DNA from 4 places in the Streptomyces sp. NPDC058464 genome. Region 1 is predicted to be linked to each of the others. Evidence: riboswitches for the same ligand, from Rfam matches in the RefSeq annotation. Region 1 holds a riboswitch; each other region holds the start of a gene.
What was found. A riboswitch is a leader RNA that binds a small molecule or an ion and turns the genes downstream of it on or off. The one in region 1 is predicted to bind cobalamin.
Positions count from the first base shown of each region.

Region 1 (3,335 bases):
CACCACCGCCGGCTTCGCCACCTTCGGCGTGCTCTCCTACCACCTCGTCCAGCACCACCTGATGACGGCGGCCTGGGTACCCGTGCTGTACGCCGCCGCGATGGCCGTCGACGCCCTCGCCGCGCTGGCGACCGGCTGGCTGTACGACCGGGTCGGCGCGCGGGTGCTGGTCGCCCTGCCGGTGCTGGCCGCCGCCGTCCCGATGCTGGCGTTCGCGGACACCGTGACGGTGGCCGTGCTCGGCTCCCTGGTGTGGGGCGCGGCCATGGGCATCCAGGAGTCCACGCTGCGGGCGACGGTCGCCGACCTGGTGCCGCCCGGGCGTCGCGCGACGGCCTACGGCGTCTTCGCGGGGGTGGTCGGCGCGGCGAGCCTCGCGGGTGGCGCGCTGATCGGCGCCCTCTACGGGGTGTCGATCCCGGCGCTGATCGCGGTGGTCGTGACGGTTCAGGTGCTGGCCCTCGTCCTGCTGACGGTCGGCGGGCCGGCGAAGGCGCGACCCTGATCGTGGCTCAGCCGGGGTCGGGGGCGCAGTGCTTGAGCAGGTCGGCGGCGACCGGGTCGACGAGGCGATACCGCACGACCCGGCCCTCCTTCTCGCCCGCGACGACGCCGGCGGCGCGCAGCAGGCGCAGGGCCTGGGAGACGGCCGGGTCGTTCATGCCGGTCGCGACGGCGAGGTCCGAGACGGCCAGGGGGCCGGTCCCGTGCAGGGCCAGCAGGAGGGCGAGGCGTCCGGGGTCGGCCAGCAGGGAGAACCGCTCGGCCCACGCGTGGACGTGGCTCGGTTCGCCGATGGCGGCGATCGCGTCGCAGACCCGGTGGCCGTCGATGGTGCGGCGGTCGGCGCGCTCGGCGGGGACGAGGTGCATGGGGTCATCCTCGCAGGTGACCGGATGTGATCTTGGATACCTGCGCGGCTGCGCAGCTTTGCAGGGACGGGCGGGCGCACCTACGGTGGGCAGGCCGTGGTGTTCGGGAAGACCGGTGACGGCCCTCGCAGTTCAGGGGGGCTCAGGCCGGAGCGGCCCTCGCCACTGTGATCGGGGAGTCTCCGTCCCAGCTGGGCACGTTGTGCACGGTCACTGTCCGCCCACGGGCGGATGGGAAGGCCGGACGGACACGCACCACCCCGTAAGCCAGGAGACCGGCCACGGCATCTCACGAAGTGATCCACGAGGTGCTGGAGCGTGACCGTATGACCCTGCCCGAGACCAGGCCTGCCGCCTTCCGCTGGCGGCGGGAGGACACCCTGAGGACCGCCGGGCTGATGGCGGTGATCGCCGCCCTGCACGTCGCCGCCTTCGGCATCCTCTTCCTGCTCGTCGTCCCCGGGCACTACGAGATCGGCTCCAAGGCGTTCGGCATCGGGCTCGGCGTCACCGCCTACACGCTCGGCATGCGGCACGCCTTCGACGCCGACCACATCGCCGCGATCGACAACACCACCCGCAAGCTGATGGCGGACGGCAGGCGGCCGGTGTCGGTGGGGTTCTGGTTCGCCCTCGGGCACTCCAGCGTGGTCGTCGCGATGGCCGCGCTGGTGGCGGGCGGCGCCCAGGTCGCCGGCACCCTCATGAACGACGACTCCCGAACGCACCAGACGCTCGGGGTCATCGGTACGACCGTCTCCGGCTCCTTCCTCTACGTCATCGCCGCACTCAACCTCGTGGCCCTGGCGGGCATCCTGAGGGTGTTCCGGGCGATGCGGGCCGGGACGTACGACGAGCGGGCGCTCGAACAGCACCTGGACTCCCGGGGGTTCATGAACCGCATCCTCGGGCGCCTCACCAGGTCCATCACCCGCCCGGGGCAGATGTACCCGCTCGGCTTCCTCTTCGGCCTCGGCTTCGACACGGCCACCGAGGTCACGCTGATGGTGATGGCCGGCTCGGGGGCGGCGGCCGGGCTGCCCTGGTACGCCGTGCTCTGCCTGCCGCTGCTGTTCGCGGCCGGGATGAGCCTGTTCGACACCCTCGACGGCACCTTCATGAACTTCGCCTACCAGTGGGCGTTCTCCAACCCGGTCCGCAAGGTGTTCTACAACCTCACCATCACCGGTCTGTCCATCGCCGTCGCCTTCCTGATCGGCACCATCGAGCTCGTGGGCGTGCTGCACGAGAAGCTGGACCTGACCGACGCCGTGACCGGCTGGATCGCCGGGCTCGACCTGGACAACGTGGGCTATCTCATCGTCGGCCTGTTCGTGGCGGTGTGGGCGGCGGCGGTCGCGTACTGGCGGCTGGCCAAGGTGGAGCAGCGGTGGGCGGCCCGGCCGGCCGAGGGCGGCTGACGCCCGGCCGCGTGAACCGGTGACGTGCGTCACGGCACGGCCTCGTCCGTTCCGGGAACTCACCTCCCGTCCCGACCGACCTCTGATGCAGCACGGCTCGATTCGGCCGAAGCCGTGCCCTGCGACCTGGAGACACGGTTGATGAACGAGTCCCGGCAATCCCCCTCAGGGGCAGGTGCGGTGGTGCGAAGGTCCGCGCCACCGCCCGCGCTCTGCGGCTTCCTTCTGCTGCTGGCGCTGATGTTCACGGTGTCGTACGCCGTCGGAACGGCCTCCGGCCCGGTGGCGCCCGGTATGCACGGCACCGGAGCGGGCGCCGGCGGAACGGACGGCGTCGGTGGTGGCGGTGGCGACGGGGGAGACGGCACGGGCATGGACGACATGAACATGGGCGGCGGACACGGGAGCGGTCGGTGACGGGCGCGGAGTCCGTCACCGTTCTGGTGACCACGGACCTGGCCGTCGGCGGCATGACCTGCGCGGCCTGTGTGAGGCGCGTCGAGAAGAAGCTGGGCGGGCTGGACGGCGTCACGGCGACCGTCAATCTCGCCACCGGGCGCGCCCGGGTGAGCCACCCGGTGGAGATCAGCCCGCAGGAGCTGGTGGCGACGGTCGAGAAGGCCGGGTACACCGCTGCCCTGCCCGAGCGGCCGAAGGAGCGACGGCGCGCGGAGACGGGTGGCGGGGAGGCGGCGGATCTGGGGGCGGGGGACGCAGAGGCCGCGGGCGGGGAGGCCGCGGACGCCCGGCGGGAGCGGGAGCGGCTGCTGATCACGGCGCTGCTCGCCGTGCCCGTCCTGGTGCTGTCGATGGTCCCGGCATGGCAGTTCCGCAACTGGCAGTGGCTGTGCTTCGTGCTGGCCGCGCCGGTCGCGGTGTGGGGCGCGTGGCCGTTCCACACGAGGGCGGTGCGAGGGCTGCGGCACTCCGCGGCGACCATGGACACCCTGGTGTCGCTGGGGGTGGTGGCCTCCTTCTCGTGGTCGGCGTACGCGCTGTTCTTCGGTGGCGCCGGCGATCCGGGGATGCGGATGCCGTTCAG
Region 1 covers NZ_JBHXMA010000015.1:152,029-155,363, reverse strand. Annotated here, with positions in the region: gene ACFWPQ_RS21235 (MFS transporter) at 1-505, shown strand, start outside; gene ACFWPQ_RS21230 (ArsR/SmtB family transcription factor) at 513-872, opposite strand; cobalamin riboswitch at 953-1,171, shown strand; gene ACFWPQ_RS21225 (HoxN/HupN/NixA family nickel/cobalt transporter) at 1,199-2,293, shown strand; gene ACFWPQ_RS21220 (hypothetical protein) at 2,435-2,710, shown strand; gene ACFWPQ_RS21215 (heavy metal translocating P-type ATPase) at 2,764-3,335, shown strand, end outside.

Region 2 (3,335 bases), on a different contig from region 1:
ACAAAGGAGTTGAGGGACATGTTCTGCGCCTTGAACGGCGCGACCTTCACCCCCTGCCGCACCAGCCACCGGCAGATACCGGCGGTGACGACGCTCTTCCCGGCGTCGGAGGTGGTACCGGCGACGAGGAGGCCTCCGTTGTTCTTGAGGTTGTTCATGAGGAACCCCCGGGGCGCTGCATGGCCGACCGCGACCGCTGAGCCTGGTCGACCCGCAACGGCTGTGGCCGGTCGACCCGCCCCCGCAGCAAGGCAGTCGCCGCACTCACCCCCAACGCCAGCCACCCCACCCGCCGTGACAGCCGCACCGCCCGCTGGATGTCCCCGGTCTCCACGCTCCGCCCCTCCCCGTTCAGCACCGGCCGGTGCTCGACCCGCCCGCCGTACGACAACGTCCCCCCGAGCCGCACCCCCAACGCCCCGGCGAACGAAGCCTCCACGGGCCCGGCGTTGGGACTCGGATGCTTCGCCGCATCGGCCCGCCAGGCCCGTACGGCCCCCCGCCGGTCATCCCCGGCCACCGCGGCCAGCACGGCGGTGAGCCGCGCCCCCGGCCAGCCCGCCACGTCGTCCAGCCGCGCCGAGGCCCATCCGTACCTCCGGTACCGGGCCGACCTGTGCCCGACCATGGCGTCCAGGGTGTTGACGGCCCGGAACCCCACCAGCCCGGGCACACCCCCCACCGCCCCCCACACCAGCGCCCCGACGACCGCGTCGCTCGTGTTCTCGGCGACGGACTCCACGACCGCCCGCGCGATCCCGTCGGCGTCCAGGGCCTGCGGATCCCGTCCGCACAGATGCGGCAGCCGGGCACGGGCCGCCTCGACGTCACCCGCCTCCAGGGCACGCCCGATGACGCGGGCCTCGCGGGCGAGCGAAGTGCCCCCGACGACGGCCCAGGTGGCGGCCGCGGTCAGCGCGACGGACGCGGCGGTGGACGGTCGTACGGCCCGCTGGGCCACGGCGCCCAGCGCCACGGCGCCGCCGGCGCACACGGCGGTGTGCAGCGCGCCCCACCCGCGGTGGTCCCGCCACAGCACCCGCTCCACGGCCCCGGCCGCCCGCCCGAACACGGCGACCGGATGCCCCCGGCGCGGGTCGCCGAGCAGCAGGTCACCGAGAAGGCCGGCGGCGGCGCCGTACGCGAAGACGCGATCGGCACCCATCGGCTCAGCCGGCCGCGGGGTCGGGGACGGGCCGGTTGCTGAACCTCGGTCGGCAGCCGCGCATGGCGATATGTCCTCACTCAGGGTGTCCGCGCCCTGGTTCGACGAGACCGGCGGTGGGAGTTCCTGGCTCCCGGGGATTGCTACCCCGGTGACAGTGGCGGGACCGCGCCGGATTCACACCGGCTTCCTCCCTTGCCGCCGTACATGGCTTCGGAAGTCCACCACGCCCCTGGAAGACCCGTCAACTTGCCGTTGACCTGGGAGGGGAGTGTGTGGGAAGGCCCACACCGGTTGCCCGGCGGGGCCCGTGGGGCATGCCGAAGGCTCCTCTCCGAGCGGACGGAGAGGAGCCTTCTCGGCGCCGGTGAGGCCCTTCGGCGTCAGGCCTTCGCCACGATCAGGTGGATGCCCCATGCCACGGCGGCCGTGCAGCCGGCGAAGCAGAGGTAGGCGGCGGTCACGGCCAGAGCCGCGGAGTTGCCCTGGGCGGTGGCGCGTTCGCGGGCGGAGAGGCCCTTGATGCCGAGGGTGAAGAGGGCCACCAGGCCCACCGTGGCCACGAGGCTGACGCCGAAGACGGAGCCGATGGCTGCCCAGTCGATGTTCATGTCGCTTCTTCCTCGGGGGTCAGACGGTGGCGGCCGGGTCGGTCGCGGGGGCAGCCGTGGCGGGGGAGGGGGAAGGGGAGGGGATCGTGGCGGTCAGGTCCTCCGTGACCGTGCCCGCGGGGGGCGGGGTCACGGCGGCGATCGCCGTGGTCACCACGCCGGCCGGCTCCGTGGCGCCCGTGTCGTTGACGTTGCTGCTGTCCACGACCTCGCGGCGGGAGAGCTTCCAGATCGTGGCACTGGCGGCCACCAGGAAGACGGCGACGACCGCCGTGCCCCAGTCGCCTAGGTCCGTCACGGACTCGGCGAGGGCGCCGACCAGCGCGGCGGCCGGGAGCGTGAGCACCCAGGCGACCATCATGCGGGTCGCGGTGGACCAGCGGACCGTGCCGCCCTTGCGGCCGAGGCCCGCGCCCATCACCGAACCGGAGACGACGTGCGTGGTGGAGAGGGAGAAGCCGAGGTGGGAGGAGGCCAGGATCGCGGTGGCCGCGCTGGTCTGGGCGGCGAAGCCCTGCTGCGGCTGAAGGTCGGTCAGGCCCTTGCCCATGGTGCGGATGATCCGCCAGCCGCCGATGTAGGTGCCGAGCGCGATCGCGAGGCCGGCGGAGAGGATGACCCAGGTGGGAGGGTTGGAGCCGGGCGCGATGGAGCCGCCCGCGATCAGCGCGAGGGTGATGATGCCCATCGTCTTCTGCGCGTCGTTGGTGCCGTGCGCGAGCGAGACCAGTCCGGCGGAGGCGATCTGGCCGGCGCGGAAGCCCTTGCGGGTGGCGTTGTCGTCGGCGTTCTTGCCGATCGCGTAGGACAGGCGGGTGGCGAGCGTCGCCGCGAGGCCCGCGACCAGGGGGGCGGCGACCGCCGGGAGCAGGACCTTGGTGACGAGCACGTCGCCGTGGACCGCGCCGAAGCCGGCGGAGGCGACGGTGGCGCCGACCAGACCGCCCATGAGGGCGTGCGAGGAACTGGAGGGCAGGCCCACCAGCCAGGTCACGAGGTTCCAGAGGATGGCGCCGACGAGCGCGGCGAAGATGACCTCGGGACGAATGCCGTTCTCGTCGACGAGACCCTTGGAGATCGTGTTGGCGACCTCCACCGAGAGGAAGGCGCCCACCAGGTTGAGCGCGGCGGACATGGTCACCGCGATCTTGGGCTTGAGCGCGCCGGTCGAGATGGTCGTGGCCATCGCGTTGGCGGTGTCGTGGAAACCGTTCGTGAAATCAAACGCGAGTGCGGTGACCACCACAATCGCGAGGATCAGCGAGAAGTTTTCCATTTACCCAGGCAATCTTTCGAGGTCATTGGCTGTTGGACCGTAGGCAACCTGGATGAACAGAAGGTGAACTAGGGCGGTCTTGACGGTGTATGGGATCGGCTTGAGTGCGCCCGGGGGCCGGGCGGACCGGGGCCGCCGTCCCGTTGCCGGTCCGGCGGCCCAGTCGCCCCTTGGCTAGAGGCCCATGGCGAACGACTTCAGCCGGCCCGCCGACCCGTTGAAGAGATTCTGGTCACCCGGCAGGCTGCCGCTGTTGTCGTACTGCCAGAAGGTCCAGGACGAC
Region 2 covers NZ_JBHXMA010000003.1:350,464-353,798, forward strand. Annotated here, with positions in the region: gene ACFWPQ_RS06675 (cobyric acid synthase) at 1-158, opposite strand, end outside; gene ACFWPQ_RS06680 (cobalamin biosynthesis protein) at 155-1,165, opposite strand; cobalamin riboswitch at 1,266-1,406, opposite strand; gene ACFWPQ_RS06685 (hypothetical protein) at 1,549-1,776, opposite strand; gene ACFWPQ_RS06690 (anion permease) at 1,796-3,052, opposite strand; gene ACFWPQ_RS06695 (lysozyme) at 3,227-3,335, opposite strand, start outside.
Region 2: it holds a riboswitch for cobalamin, as region 1 does, so the genes downstream of both, ACFWPQ_RS06680 (cobalamin biosynthesis protein) here and ACFWPQ_RS21225 (HoxN/HupN/NixA family nickel/cobalt transporter) in region 1, are expected to answer to the same signal.

Region 3 (3,335 bases), on a different contig from region 1:
CCGCTCGCTCATGCGGCATGAGTCCACTTCCTCCGCAGTCGTTGATCGATCGCTCGCCGCCCATCTTTCCTTGTCAGCGGCCGCGGGCGCGAGTGCGGCACCGGCCGCGCGCCGAAGACACGGCGGGTTCACGGCGGGTTCACAGCAGTCGTACCGTGTCCGGGGCCCGCTCCTCGAAGATCTCGACCAGCCAGTCGAAGACGGTGGCCCCGCGTCCGGCGCGGGCCTCGGCCAGCTCCGCCGCGACGTCGGCACGGTTGGTCGGGTGGCAGCGGGCGAGCCGGAGCTCCAGCTGGCGGGCGGTCTCCGCATGGCCCAGGTACGCGCGGGACGTCTCGTGGTCGCGCCACTCGAAGACGAAGTCGCCGTCGTCGGGTGTGCCGAAACCGCCCCTGAGGCAGTCGACGAACGCGTCGAGGTTGCGGCCGAAGTAGCCGCCGGGCCCGTTGACCGCCTCGCCGACCACCCGCCAGAAGTCCTCCAGGGTCCTGATCCCGCTGCCGTCCAGTACATAAGTCACCGTCACGGCCCGCAGGATACGGCGGTCCGCGGGCATTGATCGCGCACGGCAGCACTCGCACCGGTCCACGGACACCGGTCAACGGCTTCCGTACCGGAAACGCGGAAGGGCCCCCGGAACCGTCCGGAGGCCCTCTCGTGTCGTTCGGTGTGCCGCGCCGCGGGTCAGTGCGGAGCGGGCACCGTGCGGGCGGCGGCCGGCGCCTTCGCCGGCCTCGGGTTGAGGACACGGTCGGCCAACTCGCCGAACAGCAGGCCGAATCCGCCCCACAGCACCACCTGGATGGCGAGCGCCGAGAGCCGGAACCGCCACAGCAGGGTGGCCGGGAAGTCGCTCGGCACCTCGTTGACGACCGGCAGGAACTGGTACGCCAGCCCGATGAGGACGCCGAACGCGACCACCGCGAGGACGGTCGCCCACCAAGTGCCCAGCCGCGGCCGGAGCCGCTTGCCGAGGATGGTGGCGGCGATCGCGAGGAGCACGCTGAGCACCATCATCAGGAAGTACAGCGTGGTCCGCTTGCCGATGGTGTCCGGGTCGCCCACCGACGGCGGGTTGGCCGGGTACTTCAGGAACGGCACCACGTAGACGACCGCCAGTGCGCAGCCGGACAGCAGCAGTGCCGTCGCCCGCGGCGAGAAGCGGCCGACACGGCCGAGGGCGAAGGAGTAGGCCAGGGCGGCGATGCCGCCGAAGGCGACCCCGTAGACCAGGACACCGGTGGCCAGGCCGGCGGTGGACTGCAGGGAGCGGGAGACGACCGCCATCTCGTGCTCGTGCGAGTGGGCGTCCTCGTAGCCGATCGCCTTGTCGACGTTCGGCTCACCGAGCAGGTAGGCGACGACGAGGGCGAGCAGACCGGCGGCCAGGCCGGCGAGCATGCCTCGCACCAGGAGGTTACGGACCGTTGCGGAGTTCATGGGTGGTACGGCGACCCTCGCTCGCGTCAGTGGCAGGGGAAGCCGAGCAGGTGGCGGGCGTCGTGCACCCACTCGTGGACGTCCGTGCCGCTGAACACGGAGGTGGCGCCCTGTTCGGCGCCGACGAAGTAGAGCAGGACCAGCATCAGGATGCCGAAGAAGACCGCCCAGGGAGCTATCGCGGACAGCGGCAGCTTGGCGGGAACGGCGGGGGTGTTGGCTGTCGGCGGAGCGACGGTCTGCGCCATGGCAGGACCTCCTCTGGGAGTTCGCGTCCCATCTCGGTGGTGCACAGGACGACGGCCACGGGTCTGACTCACAAACAGCCCTGGAGCTCTTGCATACAGTGGCGCGACCGTGCCGGATTTCCACCGGCTTCCGTCTCGCCGTCGTCGATATCGGACAGACCGTACCGCGTGTCAGGGGCACGGCCAAGACCGCGTCACCAGGCGTGATCTTCATCTCGCGCCTGGTGGGCGGCTGGTGGGACGGTTCAGGCGGGTGGGGCGAGGCCCAGTTCGCGGTCGCCGAGCGGGGCGAAGAAACGGTCGACGTCCGCGTCGGTGACCTCGGCGAGGGTGCCCGGGGACCAGTGCGGGGCGCGGTCCTTGTCGACGACCTGGGCGCGGATGCCCTCCACCAGGTCGGGGCTCGCGAGGGTCGCGCAGGAGACGCGGTACTCCTGGTCCAGGACCCGTTCCAGGGAGCCCAGTTGCCGGGCCCTGCGCAGCGCCTGCAGCGTGACCTTCAGGGAGGTGGGCGACCTGGTGAGCAGGGTGTCCGCGGCCTCCTTCGCCGCCGGGTCGCCGTGCGCGAGCAGCCGCTGGACGATCTCCTCGACCGTGTCGGCCGGGTAGCAGGCGTCGATCCACGCCCGGTGCCCGGCCAACTCCCCGTCCGGCGCCTGCCGGACCTGCCGGGCGAGCGCCTCGGGCACGGGCAGGGTGGCGAGGTCGGCGACGAACGCCCGGAGCGAGCCGGAGGGCATGTAGTGGTCGGCGAGTCCGCACAGCATCGCGTCGGCGGCGCCGATCTGGGCGCCGGTCAGGGCGAGATGGGTGCCGAGTTCGCCGGGCGCGCGGCCGAGCAGGTAGGTGCCGCCGACGTCGGGCACGAAGCCGATCCCGGTCTCGGGCATGGCGATCCGGGACCGTTCGGTGGCGATCCGGACGCCGCCGTGGGCCGAGACACCGACCCCGCCGCCCATCACGATGCCGTCCATCACGGCGACGTACGGCTTCGGGTACCGGGCGATGCGGGCGTTGAGGTGGTACTCGTCCCGCCAGAAGGCGGCCGCGGCCGACCCGTCGCCGTCGCGGGCGTCGTCGTGGACGGCGCGGATGTCGCCGCCCGCGCACAGGCCGCGCTCCCCCGCGCCGGTGACGACGACGGTCTCGACGGCCGGGTCGTGCTCCCAGGCGGTGAGCGCCTCGTCGATGCGGCGCACCATCGCGTGCGTCAGCGCGTTGATGGCCTGCGGCCGGTTGAGCGTGATGTGCGCGGCCCGTCCGTCGACGTGCAGCAGGACGTGTTCCTCGGCGCCGGTCATCCGGACACCTCCGCCGGGCCGCGGGCCACGATGAGGCGCATGATCTCGTCGGTTCCTTCCGGGATCGGGTGGACACGTGGGTCACGGACGATCTTCTCCTGCCCGATCCGTCCACGGCACGCCGACCCTCGCACCCGCCGCCGCCAGGCACGACGTAACCGTCGGTAACATCTTCGGCGGTGCCGGACCCCGCGATCCGCCCGGTCCGCGGCCGTTCGCCCCTCGATAACTGCCCGTCCGTCCACGACGTGGATGAACAGGCAGTGACCGGCCGGGACTTGAAGGTCCTTCGCAAGGCAAGCCGGGCTGGTCAGACCCTTGAGCGATAACCTACCCATGGGTATGG
Region 3 covers NZ_JBHXMA010000010.1:158,387-161,721, reverse strand. Annotated here, with positions in the region: gene pgm (phosphoglucomutase (alpha-D-glucose-1,6-bisphosphate-dependent)) at 1-19, opposite strand, end outside; gene ACFWPQ_RS16210 (barstar family protein) at 140-526, opposite strand; gene ACFWPQ_RS16205 (CbtA family protein) at 685-1,440, opposite strand; gene ACFWPQ_RS16200 (CbtB-domain containing protein) at 1,467-1,688, opposite strand; cobalamin riboswitch at 1,725-1,866, opposite strand; gene ACFWPQ_RS16195 (enoyl-CoA hydratase/isomerase family protein) at 1,934-2,989, opposite strand; partial or broken gene ACFWPQ_RS16190 (acyl-CoA dehydrogenase family protein) at 2,986-3,093, opposite strand.
Region 3: it holds a riboswitch for cobalamin, as region 1 does, so the genes downstream of both, ACFWPQ_RS16200 (CbtB-domain containing protein) here and ACFWPQ_RS21225 (HoxN/HupN/NixA family nickel/cobalt transporter) in region 1, are expected to answer to the same signal.

Region 4 (3,335 bases), on a different contig from region 1:
TCTCGGCCGAGACGGTCGTCCTCGACGGCGAGATCCGCATCGCCGCCATCACTCGTACGACCCTGGGCCCGGCGCCCGCCCGGCAGCCGCTCCGGCACACCGTGCACGCCCACGACGGCCTGCTGCACAACCGTTTCCTGCGGCTGGCCGTCGACCGCACCGTGCACGCCCTCGGCGTCGGCCGGGGCGTCCTGCACATCGGCCTCACCCTCACCGACCGCGGCCCCCGGGTCACCGACGTCGCCCCGCACCTCCCGGGCGACCTGATCCCGCTGCTCGTCAAGCGGGCCACCGGTGTCGACCTCGCCCAGGTCGCGGCCGCCCTCGCCACCGGCGATGTGCCCGACACCACGCCGACCCGGCAGCGGGCGGCCGCGATCCAGTTCGCCTACCCGGCCGCCACCGGCCGCCTCGACCACCTGGACCTCTCCCCCGACGCCGCCCACGAGCCCGGCGCCGACCGCATGCTCCTCACCGGGCACACCGGCGACCACGTCACCGCCGGGCCGCACGCCACCGCCGCCGACCGGCTGGCCCTCTGGGTGGCGGTGGGCGAGACCCCGGCCGACTGCGACGACGCACTGCGCCGGATGGCCCGCCACCTGTCCGCGGGCATCGCCCCGCTCGCGAACGCGGCGTGAGCGCTCCGCCGGACCTGCCGCGGCATGCCGTCGGTCGACTGCGGCGCCGTCGTGGCTGCTCGCGCAGTTCCTCCCCCGGCCTTCGGCCGGGGGTACCCCCAGCGTCCCTGAAGGAGCGCTGCCGGTCCGCCCTAGAACGCGATCGCCCGTATCAACTCGCCCGCCTCACCCAGCACTTCGACTTCCTCCCGGCTCATCGTCGGATTGGCCGCCCGCCGCCGCAGCGCCTCCGTCAGCCCTTCCTCGGTCAGTTCGGCCGGATCGGCGAGCAGGGCCGTCAGCAGCGTGCGCGCCAACGGGTAGGCACCGAGCGCCACTTGGGCGAGGATCACCGCGGACATGCCCCAGTCGAGCCCGGGCGGCCCGTCCTCGGCGTTGGTCCAGTCGATGACCCGAGGGCCGTCGGGGGTCAGTATCACGTTGTCCGGATGGAGGTCGAGATGGAGGACCCGGGCGCCGGGATCGGCCGGTTCCCGGCCGGGCACCGCGTGCAGCCGGCGCAGCAGCGAGGCGAGCAGCGCGCCGCCCTCCGCCGCGTCCGTCTCCCCCGCCAGCAGCGCCGCCAGCATGGTCGGCCCGGACAGCCGCTCCATCACCAGTTCGGTACGGGACCCGGACGGCCGCACCCGGGGCGCCGGGTACCCGTGCTCCCGTACGTACGTCATCACCGCGCCCTCGGCGGCGGCGTCCCCCCAGCCGTCCCGGTCCCGGCGCAGCACCCATGCCTCGTCGATCTCGTACACGTCGGCCGAACGCCCCGAGCCGAGCAGTCTCCCCGTCATGGCCCGACCATAGCGAAACGGTCCCCGCACAGCCCCCTCTCAGCTTCCGCCGGGCGGCCGGTAAGGTAGCCGGGTCGTCATCACCCGTACGGGGGGAAGCCGGTGCAATTCCGGCGCTGACCCGCAACCGTGAGCCACATCCCCTGTGGCAAGCCGGACCGCCGCGCCCGGGACGTTGATCGGCTCATGTGCGCCGGCGCCCGCCGTCGCACGGCACCGTCGAGGTTTACGGAGCCGAGCCGCCGGGGTGTCCCGTGCTGCCCGGCTCCCCGCAGGGAGAGGCACCCGCCGACCATGACCGTCCTCCGCCGCACCGCCGGGGTGCTGGCCGCCACCGCCGTCATCGGTACCGCCACGCCCGCGACGACCGCGCTGGCCGCCGGCACGGCCGCCGGCACCGCGTCCCCTTCGCCCTCCGCGTCGGCGGTCCTCCCGTCGGGGCTGTACGGCGGTTCGGACCCGAAGTACGACGGCGTCTGGCGCCAGTCCCTCGCCCTGCTGGCCCAGCGCGCGGTGGGGGTCACCCCGGCCGCGAAGGCGGTGGACTGGCTGGCCGGGCAGCAGTGCGCGAACGGCTCGTTCGCCGCGTTCCGCGCCGAGCCGACGGCGGCCTGTGACGCCAAGGTGACCGTGGACACGAACAGCACGGCGGCCGCGGTACAGGCGCTGAAGGCGGCCGGCGGCCACGACGCCGCCGCGGACAGGGCCGTGAACTGGCTGAAGTCGCAGCAGAACAAGGACGGCGGCTGGGGCTACGCCCCCGGCTCGGCCAGCGACACCAACTCCACCGGCGTGGTCATCGGCGCGCTCGCGGCGGCCGGCGCGAGCGCGGACAGGTCGCCGTACGCCCTCCTCGCCAAGTGGTCCCTCCCCTGCGCCGAGGACGGTGGCGGCGCTCTCGCCTACCAGCCGGACCAGCAGGGGAAACTGGCCGCCAACGCGGACGCGACCGCGGCCGGGGTGCTCGGAGCCCTCGGCAAGGGATTCGTGACGACGGCCGGGAAGGCGTCGGCGAAGGGCAGCCATGCCTGCGCGGACGCCGCCAAGGCCCTCACCCGGGACGAGGTGGCCCGCAACGGCGCCGCGTACCTGGCGGACGCCACCTCCGCCAAGGGCTACCTCGTCTCCGCGCTGCCCGGCGCCAAGCCCCAGCCGGACTACGGCAACACCGCCGACGCGGTCGTCGCCATGGCCGCGCAGGGCTGGACGAAGCCGGCGAAGAAGCCGTACGCGTGGCTGGAGGCGCACGCCGTGCCGTGGGCGGAGCAGAGCGGGCCCGCGGCCTACGCCGAGCTGGTCCTCGCCGCGCACGCGATGGGCGCGGACCCGCGCGACTTCGGCGGGACGAACCTGGTGACGGCGCTGAACGCGACGGGCCCGGCGCCGCAGGCGGCCACGGCCGCCGCGAAGCACACCGAGGAGAAGAAGCCGGGCAACAGCGTGTGGTGGATCGTCGGCACCGGTCTCGTCGGCGGTATCGGCATCGGCTTCCTGCTCAGCGGCCGCCGGAAGCAGCAGCAGCTGTGACCGCGGTCCGCCGGGCCGCGCTGCTGCTCCTGGCCGCGCTGACGCTGTGCGCGACGGCCGCCGGGCCGGCGGCGGCCACCGGTTACCGCTACTGGTCCTTCTGGGAGCGGGACGGCGCGCGCTGGGCGTACGCCACGCAGGGCCCCTCCACCGCGCGGCCCGCCGACGGTTCGGTCGAGGGTTTCCGCTTCGCGGTGAGCGAGGACTCGGCGGACGCGTCGCGACCGCGCGGCACGGCGGACTTCGGGAGGATCTGCGCCGGCACGCCTGCCGTGGAGGGCCGGAAGCGGGTGGCGCTGGTCGTCGACTTCGGCACGGCGGCGGACGCGTCCCCGGGAGAGCGGCCGCCTGCGCGGCGGACGGCCTGTGCGGTGGTGTCCGAGGA
Region 4 covers NZ_JBHXMA010000022.1:158,705-162,039, forward strand. Annotated here, with positions in the region: gene ACFWPQ_RS27740 (hypothetical protein) at 1-641, shown strand, start outside; gene ACFWPQ_RS27745 (phosphotransferase family protein) at 773-1,423, opposite strand; cobalamin riboswitch at 1,478-1,609, shown strand; gene ACFWPQ_RS27750 (prenyltransferase/squalene oxidase repeat-containing protein) at 1,718-2,950, shown strand; gene ACFWPQ_RS27755 (SCO2322 family protein) at 2,947-3,335, shown strand, end outside.
Region 4: it holds a riboswitch for cobalamin, as region 1 does, so the genes downstream of both, ACFWPQ_RS27750 (prenyltransferase/squalene oxidase repeat-containing protein) here and ACFWPQ_RS21225 (HoxN/HupN/NixA family nickel/cobalt transporter) in region 1, are expected to answer to the same signal.